3 linked regions of the Terriglobus roseus genome follow. The protein of the gene in region 3 binds, or shares a complex with, the protein of the main gene of each other region. Links are inferred from orthologs where the notes say so. Each region holds a gene or a part of one and is shown on either strand. Other genes may lie near its edges.

Region 1 (4,191 bases), 890 kb from region 3 along the record:
AAGGTGATGCCGTAGAGTTCCGTTGCGGCAAACAGCACGCCGTCTTCAAAGACGCGGTTCAGATCGAAGTACTGCTTTACCTCATCTTCATTGATGTCGTACTTCGCCTTGCGCACCAGCTCTGCGTAGAAGGCCCAGTCCCACGGCTCCAACGCAAACTCGCTCCCGATCAGTTCCTGCATTGCCGCCGCTTCTGCCTTTGCGCCAACGAGCGCAGCAGGAACGAGGTTATCGAGGAAGGCAATGGCAGCGTGCGGTGTGCGCGCCATCTGATCGCTCAGCTTCCACGCTGCATAGTTTTCATAACTAAGCATGCGTGCGCGCTGGGCGCGGAGTTGTGCCAGCCGAGCGACCATTTCGCGTGTATCGCTTGTATTGCCCTTTTCTGCACGCAACAGTGAGGCCTGCCACAGTGCCTGGCGTGTTTCGCGGTTCTTCAGCGATGTCAAAGCGGGCTGCTGCGTGGTGTTCTGCAGCGTGAGATAAAAGCCCTCCAACTCGCGGCTCTTTGCGGCTTCTGCTGCTTCTGCGATTTCTGCGTCGCTCAGACCATCCAGTTCTTCGCGTGTGGCAACCTGCAGGCCGCCTTCCTTCATTGCGGCCAACACGCAGTTAATGAACTTTGCCTGAAGGGTGGACTGTTCCTGATTGAGCGCCTTCAGTGTGTTCTTGTCGGGATCGCTTAGCAATGCACCGGACTTCACAAAGCCGTCGTAAGTAAGCTCAAGCAAACGAAGCGATTCTGCATCGAGCGAGAGGGATTCGCGCTGGTCATACACAGCCTTCACGCGTGAAAACAGACGCTCATCGAGATTGATGCTGTCGCTATGCGCTGCGAGCCTGGGCGCTACTTCCTGCTGCAACTGTTGCAGGGTTGCATTGGTATCTGCACCGGACACGGCGTAAAACGCATGCGCTACGCGGTTCAGCAACTCGCCGGTTTTCTCAAGCTCGACAATCGTGTTCTGAAACGACGGAGCTTCTGCGTTCGCGATGATTGCGTCAACCTCAGACCGCGCCTGCGCCATTCCCGTTTCAAATGCGGGCATGTAATGTTCGTCGCGGATCAGGTCAAAGGGCGGAGCATAAAACGGCAGCGTGCTTGCGGCAAAGAATGGGTTGTTACTGTCAAAAACATCAGTGGAAGCCGAAATTGCCTCCGAACCTTGCTTATCAGTCATGGAATGCCTCAACAGAAATCTAACAATTTTTGATGGTTGAATTCGTTATGAAAGTGCTACCTTGCGCACAACGGAGGACGCCCATGGCACAGGATCTTCGCACGTTCACGCACCGCTGGTTTGATGACGTTTGGAATGACTACAAAGAAGCGTCGCTGGATGAGATGCTTTCTCGCGACGTGGTCTGCTATGACTTTCCTGACGTTGGTAAAACTGTGGGATTTGATGATTTCAAGAAGACTGTCGAACACTTCCACGCGAATTTCAGCAACATTCACGTGGTGGTGGATGACGTGATTGTGGAAGGCAACAGGGTGGCCAGTCGATGGCATGTGAGTATGACGCATACTGGCGAAGGGCTGGGCTTCTCACCCACGGGAAGAACGATTGCCTTCAACGGAATCAGCTGGGTAGAGATTCAGGACGGAAAAATAATGAAAGGGTGGAACGGTTTTGACCTGACCCACCCTATCTCAACTCTGAAAGCTCTTTCGACAGCTATCGCTCAGACACACTGATTATGACAGCAACTCGACTTGATCTTCGCTGCTGCCGGGCTTCAATGCGCCTGCTGGGGTCGGCATTAGCAGATCTTCCTTACGCATGACAAGGTTGGTCGCGTTGAGGCTTGCCAGCTCAAATCCATGGCCATGCGTAATGGCGTCGGTGGGGCACGCTTCAACGCAGTAACCGCAGAAGATGCAGCGGTTGTAGTCGATGTTGTAAACCTTCGCGTAGCGCTCGGCTGAGGAGATGCGCTGTTCCTCAGTGTTCTCTGCTGCCTCGATGTAAATGCAGTTCGATGGGCAGGCCGCGGCGCACAGGAAGCAGGCTACGCACTTTTCCAGACCGTTTTCGTCGCGCTGAAGCTGGTGCTTGCCGCGGAAACGCTCCTGGAAGATGGCGCCGCGCATTGGTCCCGGACCGTCGGGGTAGTTCTCAACCTCAGACGGTTGCAGCATCTCTTTGAAAGTGATGCTCATGCCCTTGGCAATGCCGGCAATGTTCTTCACGACTGACATGGCTTGAGTATACGATGCCTGCTCCGTTAGTGTTCTCTCTATGGCATCTTTGCGTACCGTTCTTGCCGTCCTGATCGCGTTTTCGCCCGTAGTCGCCGCCGCACAGAAAGAAAATCCGGCACTGCGCCCCTACGAATCCTGCTCGTTCCCTGATGGCCTTTCCGTTACGGACGTCCAGCCCATGCCGCCGGACGTGCGGGATCGCCCGGCAAAGACGAAGCAGGGTGAAAAGAGCGTTCCGCTGCTGGCCGGTCGCCGCATCACGTTTTCCTACCCCGGAGCCGACCCGTATGTCAGCGTGAAAGTGGAGCAGCTGCCGCCGGACAACTATGCCCTCAACAAGCGCTATCTGCTGGAAGATTTTGACGACATTGTGGCTTCAGACAAGGGCGTTGCGAAGAACACCACACGCCCTGCCCGCATCAGCGCCTTCAACGTTACGGGGTTGGATCGCAAAGCGATTTCGGGCAACACGCTGGGCATCTACATGCTGATGGATGACACGACTCATGTGGTGTCGACGATTTACCTGCTGAACCCGAAGCAGAGCCACATCAAGACGATTGAAGACTACTCTCGCCAGCGCGATACGTTTCTTTACAACTACACACGATGCATTCGGAATAACCAGAATGGTGTTCTGTTTGGGGTGTCGAAATGATGAAGTCTGCGGTGCTTTCCTGCGCGTTGCTGAGTGCTTTCCTGCCCCCAGTGTCGCAAAGCGGTATGGCGATGAACAAGCCTGCGGCACAGCCTTCTACTTCGCTGACGGTGACGGGGCTTTCGGGTACGTCGAAGACGCTTTCACCTGCGGATTTCAAGGCGTTGCCGCATGTCACGGTGAACGTCCACAACGTTCATACGAACAAGGACGAGAGCTACTCTGGCGTTGCGGTGAAGGATTTGCTGGCGATGGTTGCGCCTGCGAAGGGTGAGGGGCCGAAGGTGTCGGGCAATATGACGCTGATCATTGCCGGTGCTACGGATGGCTTTCAGGTGGCCATCACGCTTTGTGACACCAATCCGGATTGCCGCAATGGTCAGAGCATTGTTGCGGATGCGCTGGATGGTGCGGCGCTGACGCAGGATGGTGCGTTCAAGCTGGTTCTGTCGGAAGACAAGCGGCCTGCGCGCTGGGCTCGTAATTTGCAATCGCTGACGGTGAAGGCGGCTCAGTAGCGTTACTGCTGCGCGGCCCCGGCTGGCCCAGGCGTGGCCGCAGCCTGCGGTATTGCCGCATCGGGTTGAGGGCCGTTGGCAGGCGGCGTTGTCGCAGGTGCGGTAGTTGCGCTTGCGGGAGTGGCGCTCCTTCGCGGCGACGGTGGCACGATCGCGGTCACTGTGCTGACGACATCTGGATCATCGCGGAGCTTGAGGTACAGCGTGTGGTTGTCCGCGGGGCGAGGTACGGAGATGGAGTCGCCAGCGAAGCCCAGGGGAACTTCCGTTTCGTTCTGGAAACTGTTGTCGGTGGCGACAGAACCCAGCAGATACAGGTCTTTGCCGTTGATCTGGCATCCGGGGTCGTTAGGATCTTCTTTCGGTGTGGCACGTGTGCAGGTCACGCCTGTGATCACGGGAGTGCGCACGAGCGTTCCGAGGGGAATCCAGTCGCCTGTGGTTCCGTCGTTACCGACAGCGCGCACCTGGATGGGACCGAAGGCGGACGGGCCGAAGGTCTTGGCGGGCGTCAGGAAGGCGAGGGCCGTGTGGCTGTCCTGCAGGACGACAGAGCCGTCGGCGAGGGACAGGGTGGCTTTCAACGAACCGTCAGTCAATGCCACTTCAATCTTTTCGCTGCGGGGAAAGCGTTCCGGGAAACGAGAACGAAGGGCAAGCGTCAACTTGGCGTTGAGGGGGATGGCGTCCTCGCTGCTGAGAGTCAACGGGATGCCGGAGCCGCTGTCGGCCTTTAAGGTCTTGCGGAGGAGGTCTAATGCGGGCCGCGCCGTGTCTACGCTGTACGACACGGGGAGCGTGCGGCCATC
Region 2 (4,005 bases), 820 kb from region 3 along the record:
GCTCCTTCGGGAATCCCTTGCGCTTGCCGAGGTAGAGGCAGAAAACGAGCGCTGAGACGCCGCTGGTGACGTGGACGACGGTGCCGCCTGCAAAGTCGAGGCAGGGGAACTTGCCGCCGAGCGCTGCGTTCAGCAGGCCACCCTTACCCCAAACCATGTGCGCCATGGGGCTGTAGACGAAGATTGCCCACAGAACGAGGAAGGCGAGGATGCCAGAGAACTTGACGCGCTCTGCAATTGATCCGGTGATGAGTGCCGGGGTGATGATGGCGAACATGAGCTGGTAGACCATAAAGGTCTGCAGCGGAACCGTCGTGACATACGTACCGTCCGGGATCAGCCCAACGCCATGCAGGAAGACGTTATGAAAGGAGCCGATGAAGCTGCCAAGGACGCCTGTGTTCTCACCAAAGGCTAACGAATAGCCGCAGACAGCCCAGAGGACCGTGATGACGCCCATCATGGCAAACGTCTGCATCATGGTGCCGAGAATGTTCTTGCGACGCACCAGGCCACCGTAGAAGAGGGCCAGGCCAGGGGCGCTCATCATCAACACGAGTGCGGCGCTGACAAGCATCCACGCGTTGTCGCCGGCAGATTGGGCTGCTGCGACCGAAGTGGCAAGGTCAGCATTCTGCTTCTCCAGTGCGGCGATGCGGGCATCGGCAGCAGGAGCCGCGGCGGACATGCCGTGTTCTGGGGCCGGTACGGTCTGTGCCATTGCAGGCAGGGTGAAGGCGGTGGCGGCGAACAGAACCACAGAGAGGAGTCGACAGAGGGCTCGGCCTGGTACACGCATGAGGCAAGATTTCCTGACGGATGAGGTAAGGAGGTCAGCCACATCACAGGACAGTGCGATGCGGTTGTTCATCGCGGCCTATCAAGCCATGATGAATCGGTGCGTTGCGATGGTTCGTTTCGTTTACTGTACAGGACAGTTACGGAGAGGTGACAGATTTTGTATTTGCGACGTGGTCAAGGCGCAGTTTTGCGTGTCGCCATCGTGTTGGGAGTGGGAATGCAGGCGGTGGCGCAGAAGGGGTGCCTTGCTCTGACGTTCGAAGGTGAAGTGCAGGCAGGGAACAGTTTTCGCCATGCTTTGGGGCCGCAGCAGACCTTTTTGCTGGAGAACATCGCATCGGGATGGATTGTGCGTGTGTTGCCTGGATCCGGAGCGCGTGGGCCGCATGATTTTGCAGAGCTGGCTACGCCACCGTATCGTTCACCGAACCCATTGTTGATATCAACCGATTTTAGTTTTCGTGCGCAGGACGCAGTGGCCTGGAACCCACGGGAGTTCCACTTCTTCACGTCAGCCCAGCAGATGTCGATTGCCACGAAGGCATACGATGCCACGTTGAAAGAGCCGAACCGCCCTGCCGCAGGAGCGGCGCTGTTTCCTCTGTTGGCCGAGGCATGCACTGCCACGCTGCAGATACTTGACGCGAGAATTGCAGGCGGATCGGCAGATCAAGGCCTAATGGCGGCGACGGTTGCCCAGCACTTTTCGCAGACTGCCCATACCGTTGACACCAGCGCGCCTCCGTCGAAGCTGGGACGGATTCTATGGATGCGGTTCCGTGTTCGGGTGGGTGATGATCAGAGAAGGCCAACGCATTGATGCGCAGATATCACGTCAAGTCAACTAGTAAAACTGTCGTTATTTATGACACCTTTACTCAAGCTGGCGTATCCGCATGCGGCTTCGTGGCATAAAATGAAGCACATGAAGACATCCCCAGAAGAGACTTCCAGTAGCGGACGCCCGGCAGCACCGCAAGGATCCGATCGTTATTTTTTCGGCTCACTGGATTCGATGGGCAAGAACCAGGAAAAACTGCGCGAGGTGAACTGGGGCCCAGAACAGCCGGAAGGCGTTGTTCTGGCCAGCATGGACGCTGCAGTGAACTGGGTTCGTAAGAATTCGGTCTGGCCCATGACCTTCGGCCTTGCCTGCTGCGCCATCGAGATGATGAGCATGGGCGGCTCTCGTTACGACATCGCCCGTTTCGGTGCGGAGGTGTTTCGTCCGTCACCACGTCAGAGCGATCTGATGGTGGTCGCTGGCCGCGTGTCGCAGAAGATGGCTCCGGTGATTCGGAGACTGTATGAACAGATGCCCGAACCCAAGTGGGTTATCAGCATGGGCGCCTGCGCCACCAGCGGTGGAGTGTTTAACAACTATGCACTACTTCAAGGCGTAAACCAGATCGTTCCGGTCGACATTTACGTGCCCGGATGCCCGCCGCGTCCTGAACAGCTTCTGTATGCCATTACTTTGCTCCAGGAAAAAATTCAACGGGAGCGAGGCAGCATTAAGGACAGTTTGAACATCGCATAGGAAATACAAGGATTGCGCCATTTGCCGGAAAGTTTACTGATTGGATTCGGCAAAGGACGCTTTGAACGCAGTACTGATGTAAACCAGCATCAGTTGAACAAGTGAATCGGTTATTGTGCAGATATTTCTTTTCGTGAGAGAGATGCTGCTATACACTTCAATCGCATTCTTTAGCAAGTGAGCCTTGGTTATGAGCTCACAAAGTGGCATTAGATATTCCGCGGAGGATAAGTCGCATGTTTTCTCAGCCGTTTCGCAAACTGGGCAGGTCACTTTTGGCCGCCAGCGCAGTCAGCCTGGGCGCTGCAAGCCTGGGTGCGCAAACAACCCCGGCCGCGCCGGCACCGCAGGGCCCGAACCCATCACGCGTTGATGTTTTCCTGGGTTATTCGTACTGGAGTGGTCATGGATCGCTGAAGCCTCAGGGGCTCACCTATTCGTCGATCGACAAGGGTGCGATTGTTAGCGGCGCCTACTACTTCAACAAGTATGCCGGTGTTGAGGTTTCTACAGCATTTCATCCGAGCGGCAAGAACGATGCTCTGATGCCTCTGGTGACTGCCGGTCCGATCTTCCGTCTGCCGACCGAGTCGGTGACATTCTTCGGTCACGCGATGGCTGGAGCTGCCCGTCTGGGTGGCCCAAATTCCGATCTCGCTGCCGGTACCCCGTTCTACTCTCACGGATATCAGTGGGGTCCTGCCCTCGTTGCTGGTGGTGGTATGGACTACAACCTCCCCTGGCATGATGGTATGTTCGGCATCCGCCTGTTCCAGGCTGATTACACCTACATTCACGAGGATTACGGCCCAGCGAACGGTAACTTTGGTGGCCGTGCGAACGTCAGTTCCGCACAGCTTTCCTCGGGTATCCTGCTGCACTTCGGCCACATCGTACCGCCGCCGCCTGTAACGTACTCCTGCGTTGCCAGCCCCTCGAGCGTGTACGCAGGTGACCCGATCACTGTGACCGGAACTGCCGCAAACGTAAACCCGAAGAAGACCGCGACCTATGCGTGGACCTCCGACGGTGGCAAGATCTCAGGCACCAGCAACACGGCTACCGTCGACACGACCGGCATGAACCCTGGCAGCTACAACGCTAAGGGCACCGTGACCGAGAGCATGAAGGCTGGTCGCTTTGCAGAGTGCGCGGCTCCTTTCACCATCAATCCGATTCCTGCACTGGCACTGAGCTGCTCGGCTTCGCCGTCGTCGGTTCAGCCTGGTGGATCGTCCACGATCACCTCGGTGGTTTCGGACTCCTATGGCAAGCCGGTGAACTACACCTACAGCTACAGCTCGACCACGGGTTCGGTTTCGGGTAGCGGCACCACTGCCACCCTGTCGACCACCGGCGCAGCTCCGGGCACGATCACTGTTACCTGCAACGTCTCCGATGACAAGGGCCGCAACGCCTCTGCCACGACGACGGTCAGTGTGATCGCACCGCCGCCGCCGCCGCCCGCTCCGCAGGCAAGCGCACTTTGCTCGATCACGTTCGATAAGGACACCCGTCGTCCAGCTCGCGTGGACAACGAAGCGAAGGCCTGCCTGGACGATATCGCTCTGAACCTGCAGCGTGATTCGTCGGCGAAGCTGGCTCTGACTGGCAACGCAGCACCCAGCAAGAAGGTGAAGAATGCCGACAAGCTGGCTGCAGAG
Region 3 (4,008 bases):
AGTGGTCGCCCACGGTTTACTTTGATCGTCCGCGTTGCATCCTCTGCTACCGCTGCGTCCGTATGTGCGGCGAAGGCATGGACGTCTACGCTCTCGGCATCCAGAACCGCGGCTCCTCCGCCGTCATCGCACCGAACATCCCCTCATCGCAGACTGAAGACGGCCTCGCCAAGCTCGACTGCGAAGAGTGCGGCATGTGCATTGACGTCTGCCCCGTAGGCGCGCTCACCTCAGACACCTATCGCTACAAGACGCGCCCGTGGGAGATGAACCACGTCGCCACCATCTGCACGCACTGCGGCGATGGTTGCAAGACCACCCTCGGCGTGCGCTCCACCACTGACGGCAGCGAAATCATGCGCGGCGACAACCGCGATAAGTCCGGCCTCAACGGCGACTTCCTCTGCAACAAGGGTCGTTACGGCTTCGACTTCGCCAACTCGCCCCAGCGCATCACGGAGCCCATGCTCCGCCAGGCCAACGGCGAATTCAAGACCGTCACCTGGGACGAGGCTCTCGCCTTCACCGGCAAGAAGCTCGCTGAAATCCGCGACTCGGGCAAGCAGACCGCCGTCATCGGCGGCAACCGCCTCACCAATGAAGAGGCGTACCTGCTGCAGAAGTTCGCACGCACGGTCCTCGGCACCAACAACATTGATCATCACCGCACCGCCGACTACGTCACGCTCGCCGCAGCACTCGCAGGCCACCGCGACCGCTTCGCCTCGCAGCATGACAACGAGAACGCTCCTGCAATCCTCCTCGTCGGTGGCGACCCCACCAACGAAGCTCCTCTGACCGCATGGAACCTGCGCACCAACGTTCGCCTGAACCGCGCCAAGCTGTTTATCGTGAACCACCGCGCCATCAAGCTCCGTCGTCAGGCAAAGAACTTCGCGCAGATCGACGAACTCGGTTACGGCGCAGCCGTTGAAGCTCTCGCCAACGGCACCAGCGACGCGGCCCTCAACACCTTGCGCGACGCCGTCAAGGCAGAGCAGTCGCTCGTCATCCTCATCGGTGACGAACTGCGTGGCGAAGCCCTCAAGCGCCTCATCGACTTCGGCCTCTCGCTGCCCAACACCAAGTTCGCACTGCTCGGCGACTACGTGAACGCGCACGGCGCAGCCGATATGGGCCTGCTGCCCGACATGTTGCCCGGTTACCAGCCGCTCAACGGCCAGCACAACTTCGCAGCCGAGTACGGCGAACGCTTCAACGCAACGCCGGGCCTCGACCTCGTCGGCATCTTCGACGCAGCTAATGCTGGCAATCTCGGCGCGCTCTACATCGTCAACGCGAACCCCGTAGGCCGCTACTCCATCGAACCCGAGTATCTGAAGAACACCTTCGTCGTCACGCACGAGATGTTCCTCACCGAAACCGCGAAGCTCGCAGACGTCATCCTGCCCTGCGCCAACCTCTACGAGAAGTCCGGCTCCGTCACCAACAGCTACGGCGACCTACAACTCGTACAGAAGGCCAGCGATCGCGCCGGTGTCCGCACCGACCTGGAACTGATCGTCCGCGTGGCCGACGCCATGGGCGCAAACATCCGCGAACTCGTTCCCTTCGGCAAAAAGTCCACCGGACTCCGCGCCGACCTGGGTCAGACCCGCGGCGCACAGGCTGGCGAAGCTGATCGTCACGCGGTATGGCTCACCAGCAACAACCTTGAGCCCAAGCTCTCGCCCTTCGATCCGTTTGCGGTTCTCGACGAGATCCAGCGCCTAGTTCCAGGCTACGACCTGCTCCGTCTGCAGCTTCTCAGCGGCAACGACCAGCACCTGTCGCCCGCAGCTCCGGCAGATCTCATTCAGATCGCACCAGCACGCCGCGACCTGATCCTGCCCGCTGACGACACCCTCTTCACCTCCGGCACCCTGGGTCGTTACTCGCCCAAGCTGACCGAACTGGCTGACAAGTACGCTGTAGAACCCGCCGGCATCCCGGCTGACTGATAAGGACATAAGACAGCCGCGATGCATCTGACAGACACGCAAATCTTCATCCTGCTCACGATCCTCAAGATCGTAGTGGTCCTGGTCATCACGCTCACCTCGGTGGCGTACACGGTTCTGCTCGAACGCAAGCTGATCGGCCTCATCCAGAACCGCTGGGGACCCAGCCGCGTCGGCCCCTTCGGCCTCTTCCAGCCGCTGGCTGACGGCATCAAGCTCTTCCTCAAGGAAGACCTCATGCCCTTCGCGGTAGAGCGCCCGCTCTTCGTGCTCGCGCCCATCATCGCGCTCGGCTGCGCTCTTGTTTCCATCGCCGTCGTTCCCTTCGGCAACATGTTCGTGTACCACGGCGTTGACCTCTTCCAGATCTCCGACATCAACATCGGCCTTCTGGTCGTTCTCGGCATCACCTCCATCGGTGTCTACGGCATCGCGCTCTCCGGCTGGTCCTCGAACAACAAGTACTCGCTGCTCGGCTCTCTGCGCGCTTCCGCCCAGGTCATCAGCTACGAACTCGCACTCGGCCTCTCGCTCGTCGGTGTAGTTCTGCGCTCCGGTTCGCTCCGCCTGCGTGACATCGTTGACACCCAGGCCACGCACGGTCTACTGAGCTGGAACATCTGGCCTCAGTTCCTCGGCTTCTTCATCTACCTGATGGCGGCCTACGCGGAAACCAACCGCGCCCCGTTCGATCTTCCCGAAGCCGAATCGGAACTCGTTGCCGGATACCACACCGAGTACTCATCCATGAAGTTCGCCATGTTCTTCATGGCGGAATACGCGAACATGATCACGGTCTCCTGCGTGGCTACGCTGCTCTTCTTCGGCGGCGCGTCCTCCCCGCTCGGCAACCTGCTGCCGGAAACCTTCGGTGGCCCGATCCTGATGCACCTCTTCCCCGTGCTCTGGTTCGTCTTCAAGGTCTTCTGCTTCCTGTTCCTCTACATCTGGGTGCGCTCCACACTGCCGCGCTTCCGTTACGACCAGCTCATGAGCTTCGGCTGGAAGTGGCTGCTGCCACTCTCCATGCTCAACATCGTAGGTACAGCGTTGGTGCTGGCCTTCAAGGGGTAAACCCACTGCAGGGCCTCGGTTACAATCAACACGGAACCGAAACCCCAGCAAACTGCCTTTTAACCGCTTCTTGCAACAGATCGAAGGACTTGCCGGAACGATGCAACTCGCGCTTTTCATCATCTTTGCGGTGCTCTGTGTGGCCGGTGCGCTGAACTTTTTGTTTCAGCGTCACCCCATCAACTCCGCACTCTCGCTCATCGTCGTCATGATGTCGCTCGCCGTCATCTATTGGACGCTGGGAGCGGAGTTCCTTGCGGCCGCCCAGGTCATCGTCTATTCCGGCGCCATCATGGTGCTGTTCACCTTCGTCATCATGCTGCTCAACGCAGGTGAAGAAGACCGAACCCGTGGCTCAAAGGCCGCTTACTTCGCGGGTATCCCGGGAGCCATCGGCGTTGTCGCTCTCCTCGGCTATACGTTCTTCCATGAGAAGGACACCCTGGGTTCCGTCAATCTCGGTGGCCATCTGAACAGCGGCGTCAACAACATGGTTGAGATCAGCAAGACGCTGTTCACTGACCTGCTGCTGCCCTTCGAAGTCACATCGATCCTTATCCTCGTCGCCATCCTTGGCGCTGTGGTTCTCGCACGGAAGGAGCACTAAACACATGGTGCCCATCTACGCCTATCTGGTTCTTGCCGCGGTGCTCTTCACCATCGGCATTGCTTCGTTCCTCATCAAGCGCAACATCATCACCGTCTTCATGTCGATTGAGCTCATGCTCAACGCCGTGAACCTGACGTTCGTTGCGTTCTCGCACGTGCATCACGCCGTGCACGGTCAGATCTTCGTCTTCTTCGTCATGGTGGTTGCCGCCGCCGAAGCCGCCGTCGGTCTCGCCATCATCATCGCTATCTTCCGTACGCGCCAGACGCTGGACGTGGACCGCATCAACCTGCTCAAGAACTAAGCGGAGACGAGATACATACCGATGCCCGCACATCTGCTCTGGCTATTCCCGCTGCTTCC

Evidence for each region.
Region 1: the proteins of nuoH (region 3) and nuoI are in contact, whole or in part, in a cryo-EM structure (PDB 6ZJN), measured with the Thermus thermophilus proteins. The link is inferred for Terriglobus roseus from one-to-one orthologs. Residues at the interface, in WP_096411122.1 of Thermus thermophilus: Arg41, Phe42, Val44, Arg45, Met46, Thr296, Tyr354; in WP_096411123.1 of Thermus thermophilus: Thr2, Leu3, Lys4, Leu6, Ser9, Thr13, Tyr16, Leu17, Val22, Thr23.
Region 2: the proteins of nuoH (region 3) and BLT38_RS10365 are in contact, whole or in part, in a crystal structure (PDB 6Y11), measured with the Thermus thermophilus proteins. The link is inferred for Terriglobus roseus from one-to-one orthologs. Residues at the interface, in WP_096411122.1 of Thermus thermophilus: Arg36, Val44, Arg45, Met46, Gly47, Pro48, Asn49, Arg50, Val51, Leu57, Gln58, Ala61, Asp62, Ile64, Lys65, Ile67, Phe68, Lys69, Glu70, Ile72, Val74, Glu223, Ala224, Glu225, His233, Thr234, Glu235, Tyr236, Ser237, Trp241; in WP_096411117.1 of Thermus thermophilus: Arg16, Glu17, Gly18, Leu24, Leu27, Val28, Trp30, Gly31, Arg32, Asn34, Ser35, Trp37, Thr54, Asp55, Ala56, Asp59, Ala61, Arg62, Phe63, Gly64, Glu66, Val67, Phe68, Arg69, Ala70, Ser71, Arg73, Gln74, Ala75, Asp76.

What each region holds. Positions count from the first base shown.
Region 1 is NZ_LT629690.1:2,535,927-2,540,117, forward strand. Bases 473-3,461 are described here. They hold nuoI (NADH-quinone oxidoreductase subunit NuoI), read right to left. Parts: upstream 2,246-3,461; coding sequence 1,700-2,245; downstream 473-1,699. Other genes in these bases: BLT38_RS10685 (M3 family metallopeptidase), read right to left, coding at 473-1,181; BLT38_RS10690 (ester cyclase), read left to right, coding at 1,265-1,699; BLT38_RS10700 (hypothetical protein), read left to right, coding at 2,244-2,864; BLT38_RS10705 (hypothetical protein), read left to right, coding at 2,861-3,382; BLT38_RS10710 (hypothetical protein), read right to left, coding at 3,385-3,461. Also shown: more of BLT38_RS10685, read right to left, coding at 1-472; more of BLT38_RS10710, read right to left, coding at 3,462-4,191. UniProt on the Escherichia coli protein: NDH-1 shuttles electrons from NADH, via FMN and iron-sulfur (Fe-S) centers, to quinones in the respiratory chain. The immediate electron acceptor for the enzyme in this species is believed to be ubiquinone.
Region 2 is NZ_LT629690.1:2,461,029-2,465,033, reverse strand. What follows is about bases 731-3,533. They hold BLT38_RS10365 (NADH-quinone oxidoreductase subunit B), read left to right. Parts: upstream 731-1,726; coding sequence 1,727-2,341; downstream 2,342-3,533. Other genes in these bases: BLT38_RS10360 (OmpA family protein), read left to right, coding at 2,578-3,533; BLT38_RS10370 (hypothetical protein), read left to right, coding at 959-1,621. Outside these bases: BLT38_RS10375 (ammonium transporter), read right to left, coding at 1-688; more of BLT38_RS10360, read left to right, coding at 3,534-4,005. UniProt on the Escherichia coli protein: NDH-1 shuttles electrons from NADH, via FMN and iron-sulfur (Fe-S) centers, to quinones in the respiratory chain. The immediate electron acceptor for the enzyme in this species is ubiquinone.
Region 3 is NZ_LT629690.1:1,644,008-1,648,015, reverse strand. The notes cover bases 1,203-4,008. They hold nuoH (NADH-quinone oxidoreductase subunit NuoH), read left to right. Parts: upstream 1,203-1,982; coding sequence 1,983-3,035; downstream 3,036-4,008. Other genes in these bases: nuoL (NADH-quinone oxidoreductase subunit L), read left to right, coding at 3,971-4,008; nuoK (NADH-quinone oxidoreductase subunit NuoK), read left to right, coding at 3,647-3,949; BLT38_RS06985 (NADH-quinone oxidoreductase subunit J), read left to right, coding at 3,136-3,642; BLT38_RS06995 (molybdopterin-dependent oxidoreductase), read left to right, coding at 1,203-1,961. Also shown: more of BLT38_RS06995, read left to right, coding at 1-1,202. UniProt on the Escherichia coli protein: NDH-1 shuttles electrons from NADH, via FMN and iron-sulfur (Fe-S) centers, to quinones in the respiratory chain. The immediate electron acceptor for the enzyme in this species is believed to be ubiquinone.